DNA from 2 places in the Heyndrickxia vini genome. Region 1 is predicted to be linked to the other one. Evidence: riboswitches for the same ligand, from Rfam matches in the RefSeq annotation. Region 1 holds a riboswitch; the other holds the start of a gene.
The links. Region 1 has a riboswitch for cyclic di-GMP ahead of I5776_RS08760 (anti-repressor SinI family protein). Riboswitches for the same ligand answer to the same signal wherever they lie in the genome.
Positions count from the first base shown of each region.

Region 2: another riboswitch for cyclic di-GMP. It lies ahead of I5776_RS17595 (hypothetical protein); the one in region 1 lies ahead of I5776_RS08760 (anti-repressor SinI family protein).

Region 1 is NZ_CP065425.1:1,758,128-1,763,048, reverse strand. It holds gene I5776_RS08785 (class I SAM-dependent methyltransferase) at 1-189, opposite strand, end outside; gene I5776_RS08780 (endonuclease Q family protein) at 241-1,401, opposite strand; gene I5776_RS08775 (NUDIX hydrolase) at 1,398-1,949, opposite strand; gene mciZ (Z-ring formation inhibitor MciZ) at 2,053-2,181, shown strand; gene I5776_RS08765 (aldo/keto reductase) at 2,252-3,166, shown strand; cyclic di-GMP riboswitch class I at 3,504-3,610, shown strand; gene I5776_RS08760 (anti-repressor SinI family protein) at 3,638-3,775, shown strand; gene I5776_RS08755 (helix-turn-helix domain-containing protein) at 3,877-4,209, shown strand; gene I5776_RS08750 (DUF5658 family protein) at 4,235-4,507, opposite strand; partial or broken gene I5776_RS08745 (IS256 family transposase) at 4,625-4,921, shown strand, end outside.
Region 2 is NZ_CP065425.1:3,511,381-3,516,301, reverse strand. It holds gene I5776_RS17615 (RNA polymerase sigma factor) at 1-399, shown strand, start outside; gene I5776_RS17610 (hypothetical protein) at 383-1,156, shown strand; gene I5776_RS17605 (CBO0543 family protein) at 1,279-1,857, shown strand; gene I5776_RS17600 (ATP-binding protein) at 1,868-3,109, opposite strand; cyclic di-GMP riboswitch class I at 3,293-3,379, shown strand; gene I5776_RS17595 (hypothetical protein) at 3,474-3,779, shown strand; partial or broken gene I5776_RS21480 (carbonic anhydrase) at 3,819-4,070, opposite strand; gene I5776_RS17590 (class I SAM-dependent DNA methyltransferase) at 4,234-4,875, shown strand.

The DNA of each region.
Region 1 (4,921 bases):
ATGATGGAAAATCTGATAGGAAGTGTCAAAAAGATCCCACTGAACTTGAACGAATACCGTTTGCAAATGATCCACTTCCACATCTTGCAACCATAATGACGTGGAATCGATAAAATGATATGGAATTTTTTCTTCATCAAAACGTACTGCGATTTCCTTAATTAATTGTAAATAATACTTATCTTCCATAATACCCTCCGTTATTTCACAAGGCGGACTAAAATTGTGTCTAAATATTTATTATTTCTTAGACACTTTCCCGTACTGCCCGCCGCCACCAGCAGATAACTGTAAGTCACCATTTCTTGCTTTGATAATTAATTCAGCTAGGTCCATTTTCACTAGTTTTTCGATTTCCTTTTTCGGGACATTATGAAGGATATTCATTTCTGTTCCGAAATGATCTAGTAATTTTGCCATCGTTTTTGGTCCTAAACCCGGCAAGAAATCTAGTGGAACTTGGTGAATATATGGTGGCCGGTCTGGTACCGAAATTGCCGTAGTTAATTCTTTAATACGATCCGCCACCCCTTTAGTAAACTGGGTAGATCCACACTGTTCACATTTATCACCAATCTTTTTCGCATAACATTTCGCACAAGTAGTTTCATGGTATTTTCCTAAATAAGGATTTAATCCATAATTCGCGACAATTTCATTACCATCTTCATGGTGTAGTGCTTTTTTCAATGCAAGAAAGGTCGGTTCCTCCAATTTCATTACTTGGTACTCGCGTGCGATTTTTGCCAGTGAATGTGCATCAGAATTACTGACAAATGTATAATTATGTAATTCTTCAATATGATCTGCCATTTCCGTATTGGAACTAAGACCAAGCTCAATAGCATCAATTAAATTGGGATCTAAGACTTCTGCTAAAGATGATTCTACACCTTTCCCATAAAGGCTTTTAAATGGCGTAAACACATGAGCTGGAATAAAAATCCCATCCAACTCTTTAATTTTTTTCTGCAAAGTCCGTGCATCTTCACGTATTCGTTGGGTGCTCAATTGATTATTTTTCACTTTTCCTGTATACCAATTAGAAAATTCTTTTATTTTCTTAAGAGAAGGAAAATAACCTAGTACATGGAGTGGTCCTTTACAATTCTCATCATTTACTTCAATCTCTACCCCTGGAATGAGTGTGACCGAATCTTGAAATCGAAAACCGCCATCCTCCATTTCAACTAGTTCTCCGTTTTGTAGTAAATCTTCAATTTCAGCAATCACTTCAGGTGAATGACAATCAATGACACCTATCAAATCAAGTCCTTTAGGAAGTTTTGCCGCGCGTAAAATATTGGTAAGTGTCAATGTTTTTGAAGCTGTTATTTTAACAGGTTTCCCTGTTTTTGTTCGTCCGATATGAATATGCAGATCAACAAAGTACTTATTCAATTCTTTTTCGCCTCTTTTAATTGTAAATATTGGATTGCATATGCTGTTTTCGCATCACAAATCTTTTGTTGTTCGACTAATTTGACTGCTTCTTCCAAGGTAACCTCCATCAACTCCACAAATTCGTCTTCATCTGCACTTTTTGGATGCTCTTTCTTTTTTAACCCTTTTGCAAAATAGAGATGTAATATTTCATCGGCAAATCCCGGTGCTGTGTAAAAGGAGATGATGTGTTCTAAAGCTTCACACTCATAGCCTGTTTCTTCTTCTAATTCTCTTGCTGCAGTGATAATCGGCTCCTCTCCCGGCTCTAATTTACCAGCAGGAATCTCAATTATTGCCTTATCCATTGGTTTTCGAAATTGTTCAACTAAAATAATTTTATTTTGATTGGTGACAGCTAGGACAGCAACTGCTCCTGGATGTTTAATGATTTCACGTTTTGATGTTTTTCCGTTTGGAAGTTCAACTTCATCAACTTGTAAATGAACCACTTTTCCTTCAAATATTTTTTCGGTCTTCAATGTTTTTTCGGTGAATTTATGCATTTTATCTGCTCCCTGTTCTAATCTTGGACATTATTCATACATTTTAACACAAAAAGAAAAATGCGAAAAAATCTACCGAAAATTCTTCAAGGAGCGGATACGAATGAAGATTTATATTCAACCAAAAGGGGTAATTTTGAGCGGTAAAGCTTGGGAAATTAGAGAGAGTCTTAAATTTTATGCGAAAAAGCATAAGTATGTTAGTGATTGGATAAAAAAAACAGGACAGTAACAATTAGTGGTTTTCCGCACTTTTTTTCGATAGAATAAGTTCTACTAGTGAAAGAAAGGACTAATTTTTCATGAATAAAAATCAATTAGGAACTTCCGAATTATTTGTATCAGAGTTAGGGCTCGGTTGTATGTCCTTAGGGACCAATGAACGAACCGCAAAGGAGATTGTGAAAGCAGCTATTGATGAAGGAATTAATTATTTTGATACTGCCGATTTATATGACTTTGGATTAAATGAAGAAATTGTTGGAAAATCATTAAAATCTGTTCGTGATCAAGTCATTATTGCAACAAAGGTAGGAAATTGCTGGACTGATGATAAAACAAGTTGGAATTGGGATCCTTCCAAAGCTTATATTAAAGAAGCGGTGAAAAATAGTCTTCACCGTCTGCAGACGGATTATATCGATTTATATCAATTGCACGGTGGCACAATTGAGGATCCTATTGATGAAACTATCGAAGCATTCGAAGAACTCAAAAAGGAAGGATTAATCAGATATTACGGCATCTCCTCCATTCGCCCAAATGTCATCCGTGAATACGTGCAAAAATCGAGTATTGTAAGTGTTATGGTCCAATATAGTTTATTAGATCGTCGTCCAGAGGAAGACATACTCCCTCTTTTAAAAGAACACGCTGTTAGTGCTGTGACTAGAGGACCTGTTGCGAAAGGGATATTAAGTGAAAGAAGCTTTGAAAAGATTTCGGACAAAGGGTATTTAGATTATTCGTATCATGAATTAGTTGAAATAATGAAAGAAATCAAAAATAAATTATTGATGGGAAACCGCAATATGACTGAACTTGCTCTACAATACAATTTATCGAATAGTTCTGTAGCTTCTGTGATTACCGGTGCCAGCAATATTGAGCAAATTAGAGAAAATGCCAAAGCGGTTCAGAAAAACCCCCTAACAAAAGAAGAACGCGAATTATTGGTTAAATTGACTAAACAACAGAAATACACCGCCCATAGATGATTAGAGACATTCTCAAAAAGACGTTTTTATAAATAAACAGAATAATCTCAAAAAACATTTCAACAACTTTATGTGATTTTCGACAAAATATATTACTTTCGAGTATTATTTTTATGAGTAATAGTCTTTAAAACTACCTAAAAAATCTAGTTAATCGACTTTTATTTACATCAAAATACAAAATTATTTGATTTTCTACAATTTTTTTATTCCATACGCCGCAAATAAACGCATTTTCGACATCGACAAATTATACGAGTATCTTATTTTCTAATCCTATATACTCACATTTGTAGGGAGTAGACTATAAGTAATAGTAAAAATGAAAGCAATTCTTATCAGAAAAGGGCAAACCTATTGAAAAATGGGGACGCAAAGTCACAGATCTAAGGATTGGGACATAGAGAAACCCTTTGTCCCAGCTATGGTGGCTGGACTACCTAAATACTATCGTATTTTAGGGGGATAAAAATGGAAAATCAAAAGGTTGATGGATTGTCGTTAGATCAAGAATGGGTGAACTTAATTTTGGATGCAATTGACATGGGGATGAGTATTTCCGATATTAAAGAATACTTTTCAAAAAATAAACTGGAGGTTAAATTTTAAAAATTGATACATAGTTCATATCGTGCACGTTTTTTTTGTTCTAAATATGAAACAATTCCTTCGCTATATGTTATAATAAATCGAAGGAAGGTGAGATGTGTATGATTGGTCAACGTATTAAAAATTTTCGACTTCAAAAACAATTATCTTTATCAGAACTTGCAGAAAAGGCTGGAGTTGCAAAATCATATTTAAGCTCCATTGAGCGAAATATCCAATCCAATCCTTCTGTTCAATTTCTTGAAAAAATTGCTGCTGTTTTAGGAATTTCCGTTAATTCCTTATTACATGAGGAAATCGAAGCGACTGATGCAATCGAACTTGACTCAGACTGGGAACTTCTCGTCCGGGAAGCAATGAATTCAGGTGTATCGAAAGATGAATTCCGTGAGTTTTTAGAATTTAATAAATGGAAATTAAATAATCATAAATAAAAGCGTTCATTCAGATGAACGCTTTTTATATTTTTACAATCCAATATATATGAAGTGAAAAAACAAATGAATAGACTACAACGGCCGTATACGTCGTGTATTTCACTATGTTTTTTGTAGGTATTTTGTTTGCATAAAGAAAACTATATAATAGGAAGGAAAACGACAATTTCACTAGTAAGAACAAGAATGGGTGTTGATTGTAAATATAGCCCATTAACGGGTTTGCCTCTTGTATCAAATCTAATTTTAGACCAATAAACGATATGACTGCGTCGATGATATTTAATGCTGCCAAACAATGAAAGGCAACAAGATTAAGTCCATATAATTGTGTAAAAAGAAAAGAGTCATTTTAATCCCTCTTGGAAACAATGTTTTCAACGACGATAAACAATGAAAAGAGGAATATAAAATGACCCAATTACAGTTTAACCTAGATATGGATCTTTTAAAAGAATCTGTTTTGAATTCCAATATTGACGCAGTTATTAAATCAGCGATTGTTTTAGTTTTAAATGAGTACATGGAAAAGGAAAGAGATGATTATTTACATGCGGACGCTTATGAACGCTCTCCTGAACGTCTAGATTACCGCAATGGCTACTATGAAAGAGAACTAACCATGAGTATCGGTAAAATAAAACTAAGAGTGCCTAGAACTCGAAATGGGGAGTTTTCATCTTCCGTTTTTGAAAAATATTCTCGGTGC
Region 2 (4,921 bases), 1.8 Mb from region 1:
AAGGCCTATACAAAACATCAAACGTTTAAACAAGATGCAAGCCCAAAAACATGGCTATTCACGATTGCACGAAATGTCACCTTAGATGATTTGAGAAAACGAAAGCCGATTATGCTGTTTAAAGATGTGTTTAACTCGAAAAAAGATAAGCAGCCATCACCTGAGGAGATTGTACAGATAAAAGAAACGTCCCAAGAACTGGTTAAAGCATTAGGTGAAATTAAGACATCCTACCGAGAGGTGATTATTTTACGAAAGATTAAAGGATTCTCCATTGAAGAAACTTCTAAGATTTTAAATTGGTCGGAGAGCAAAGTGAAATCAACGTTATTCCGAGCCGTTCCCGCATTGGAAAAACAAATGCTAAAGGAGGTTTTCTTAAATGAAAAAACAGTTTGATGAAAGTATATATGATACATCACTGGAAAGATTGGATTCAGAAATTAGTTGGAATATCGATCGAAAGAGGAAAATGCGGAAAAAAATCGCAGCAGATTTAACTAGAAGAAATATGCGCTCAAAAACCCAAAAGGTCTTTGTTTATTCATCGACAGTAGTTGCAGCCCTTCTTGCATTTATTATTTTTGGGTATAACATCGTAATGGATAATAGTAACGATATTCAAAGCGCAGCTCCACATAATCAAAATGTACATAATGTACATGGTGCATCTAAAGGTAATATAGATTTCCCTCTTTTTCCCGCTAACGGAGAAGTGAAAGGCAATACATTTACAATGAATGATCGGACCTCATTTATTATTTCAGACGAAGCTACAATCCCTGTTGATATCCGAAAGGTACTGCCAAATATTACTGGATATGCTTCTATGGCGAATTCTACTAATTTACAAGATGTCATGGTCGATTATCCGTATAAAAATAAAGGGAATTCCTTATTAGTTAGAGTACTGCCAAATGACGAGGAAATTAATGAGATTATAAAAGAGCTAACGAACAAAGAATCGGGATATAAAGAAATGAAGATTTCCAATAAACATGCCGTATTATGGGAAAACACGGAGAAAACATCCCCACAAGTCTTTATTGTAACTAAACAGTTTATGTATACTATCCAATATGCTTATAACCAACAACCGATAATAGATGAAAAACCTTTAATAGATCTGGCGAAACAGATTCAGTTTTATCAATAACGAATAAAAAGCCCTATTCTAGGGCTTTTAATCGTTTCTCAAATACAATTTTGAATAATCTTTCCTATAGGTGTAAAACTAATGGTCACTTACCCAAATCATTAAAAAAGGAGATGGGGAAATTGACTGGGGAACAAAGACTATCCTTAGAAAAAGTAGAAAATGCCCAGGAACATGCAGTCCACACGTTTATGGAGTACTGGCATCGATTTTCAGACTTCCATACATGGCAATTTTGGTTACATATGGCTATGCTTGTCGTACCGTTAATCTGTGTATTCATTTTAATCGATCGAAAAAAGGCACTTCAAATTGGATTTTATGGTTTTAATGTACATGTTTGGTTCACTTATATTGATACAATTGGTGTTAGGAATTCATTATGGGTATATCCGTTTCAAGCGATTCCGTTTATACCTGTAAGTTTCGGTTTAGATGCTGCTCTTATCCCGGTGTTATTTATGCTTGTTTACCAATGGTCGATTAACGAAAAGAAAAATTATTATCTTTGCTCCATAGGACTTAGTTTAATTTTATCTTTTATTATTAAACCGATATTTGTTGCAATGGATCTTCTTGTTCTAATGAAAGGAATGAATTATTTTCATTTGTTTTTAGGGTATATAATTGTACTCTTGTTGTCGAAATGGATTGCTAATTTATTTTTATATATGCAAAAGAAAAGCAAAGCAACAGTATAAGTTGTTTCGCTTATTGAATCATTATCGGTATATATGGCTGGTTGATTGTTGGTATTGTAATCTCCACGGTCGTCCCTTTATTTAGTTCACTTGATATATGAAAGGTTCCGTTATGGCTTTCGATGATTCTATAGCATGTCATAAGTCCTAGCCCTGTCCCTTTTTCCTTCGTAGTGTAAAACGGCTCCCCTAATGTAGAAATACGATCTTTAGGAATGCCGATTCCTTGATCAATAATACAAATTGAGAGCTTCCCTTTTTGCTTTTCCTGGACCTTGATTTCAATCAATCCACCATTCGGCATTGCCTCGATGGCATTTTTTAAGATATTGATTAAGACTTGTTTTAGTTGGGTTTCTTCGCAAGAAATTCGGGGTATACTTTCATTCATATCAACGTTTATTTGAACATTATTTAATATTGATTGTGTATTGATTAATGTAACAACATCTTCGATTAATGTTCTTACATCATTTTCTTTAAATACGACTACAGAAGGTTTGGCCAGGACAAGGAATTCACCTAAAATAATATTAATTCGATCCAGTTCAGTTAGTACAAGGTCATAATACTCCTTTTGATAAGTATTTGAACGGAATAATTGAATGAACCCTTTTATAGAGGTAAGTGGATTACGAATTTCGTGTGCAATTCCAGCAGCCATTTGACCGACAATGGCTAGTTTTTCCGACTTTTGAAGGAGAGAATCGGTTTGCTTTTTTTGATCGGTTACATCTTTACCAATAGATAAAATGACATCTTTTCCTTCATATCGCAATAATACTGATGTTGCATCAAAAAATATCGTTTGCCCATCAAATCGAATCAATTTGTGTTCAATATTAGGAAGAGGCATCCCATTCTTCTTAACTTGGTGCACCCTTTCAATTACTCTATCAATATATTCCTTATCAATAAAATCGTATATGGATTTAGAAATGATTTGACGTTTTGATGTAGCTTTCAACATTGAAATTGCCGCTTCATTTGCGTAGATAATTATTTCATTGTCATGAATGAAAAGCGGATTTGGCAACCAATCAATTAATTTTCGGTAACAAGCTTCATTTTCTCTTTTTTGTGTTGCAAAGTATTGTAGTTTATCATACTGCCAACCAACAAACCAGGCAATAACAGTCGCAATAACAGCGTCAATCATGTCACTAAATTGAAAATGCTGGGTAATAACAGCTTGTCCAGTGGAAAATAGGATTGAAACAGAAATTAACACAATTTGTGCAGTTTTTTTCATGGATAGGTCCCTCGTCCAGTGTTTTAATATAAGTATATAGTAATATAACTGTCTTAAAAATTGAAAATTATCAAATAATTTTCGACAGAAATATGTATAAATGTCGAAAAATATGAATATTTGTTGATAAAATTTATGGACAGTAATAAAATGAATAGTATTAAAAATTTCAAAATATCAACACTACGATAATGGCAAACCTTGCGAAAGTTAGGGACGCAAAGCTACGGGTCTAAGGTTCTAAGGAATGATGATCGCCGAGCCACCGAATAGTCATGAAAAGATTTTTATTGGCTATTTCTTATTTAGGAATAGTTTTTTTATTTCTATTCTTATTTAACATTATTAAGAATGGAGGATTATAATGGAAAAACCCTCGATTAACACGGATACATCGACGGATTATACGAGTGTCCGAATTAGTTTAAATCAATTAAAAGGTTTGTTAAAAATGTATATTACTCCATTATCGGGATTAAAGATTAGAACAAAAGATGGAGAATTATTCGAGGTGAATACTGAAACAATCATAAATGTTTTGGTTACTCATCTAAGCCGCACACAATTACTCGAGCTCCTGCATATGTTTCAAATAATCAAAAAGCGGAAATCCAACATTAAACATTATTTTGAATATATTTTGCAAGGAATTGTATTTAAAGATAAGTAGTAAAAGGAAATTTCCCTGCACAAGGCAGGGAATGGTTAGTTAGTTATTATATCCATCAACAACAAGATCTAATTTTCCTGTTTCCGGATCGATAACTAGACCTTGCACTGGAATATCATCTGATAATAAAGGATGTTTTTTAATTATTTTAATGTTATGTTCTACACTCATTCCGCATTTGTGATGTCCAATGACTTATATTTTGTCAGCTTGGAGCTCACAAACATCAATTGATAGACTTTTCATAGTACTCCGAAAAGGATGAGAGACAATGTCCCCGGCATTTTTTACCCTCTCTTTTGAAAAAATCTTTTTAAATAGTAATAATCCCATTCCAGTGAAAACGACCCCCATTATGGATGATTGCCCATTTTTTATCCAAGTAATTGCACTTTCACCTATTCCGTGCTAAAGTTAATTCATAGTTATTTTATAGGAAATGAGGGAATTAAGTTTGGGCAGAGAATTTAATGAGCTTTTTGATGAATGGTCCCTTTCTTATGACAATACAGTTTCCGGAAATGATCCGGAATATGAAGATGTGTTTATCCATTATGATGAAATATTAACGAAAGTCGCCGAACATGCTTCCGGAACCGTTGTTGAGTTCGGTGTGGGAACAGGAAACTTAACGGCGAAGTTATTAAATAGAGGATTAAATGTATATGGTATGGAGCCTTCTGAAGGGATGCGAAAGATCGCTCGCAAAAAGATACCATACGTAAAAATTTTGGATGGGGATTTTTTAGAATTTCCAAAGATATCAGAGTCTATCGATACTTTTGTGAGTACTTACGCTTTCCATCACTTAACAGATGAGGAGAAAGCGAAAGCGATTAAAAAATATAGTACGTTGTTAAATAATGGTGGGAGAATTGTTTTTGCCGATACCGTATTTGCAACTTTGAATGCCAAGATGGAAATGATTCAAGATGCAAAGCGAAAAAACTTCCTTCGATTGGCGGAAGATTTAGAAAGAGAGTACTATACAACAATTTCAGTTTTACAGGATATTTTTAATCAAAATGGCTTTTCCGTCTCATTCACGAAATTAAATCCATTTGTCTGGTTAATAAATGGCGAAAAAGTAGAATAATAGATTCAGTAATTGCACCTAAAGCTTAAATAAAATGAATGATTGG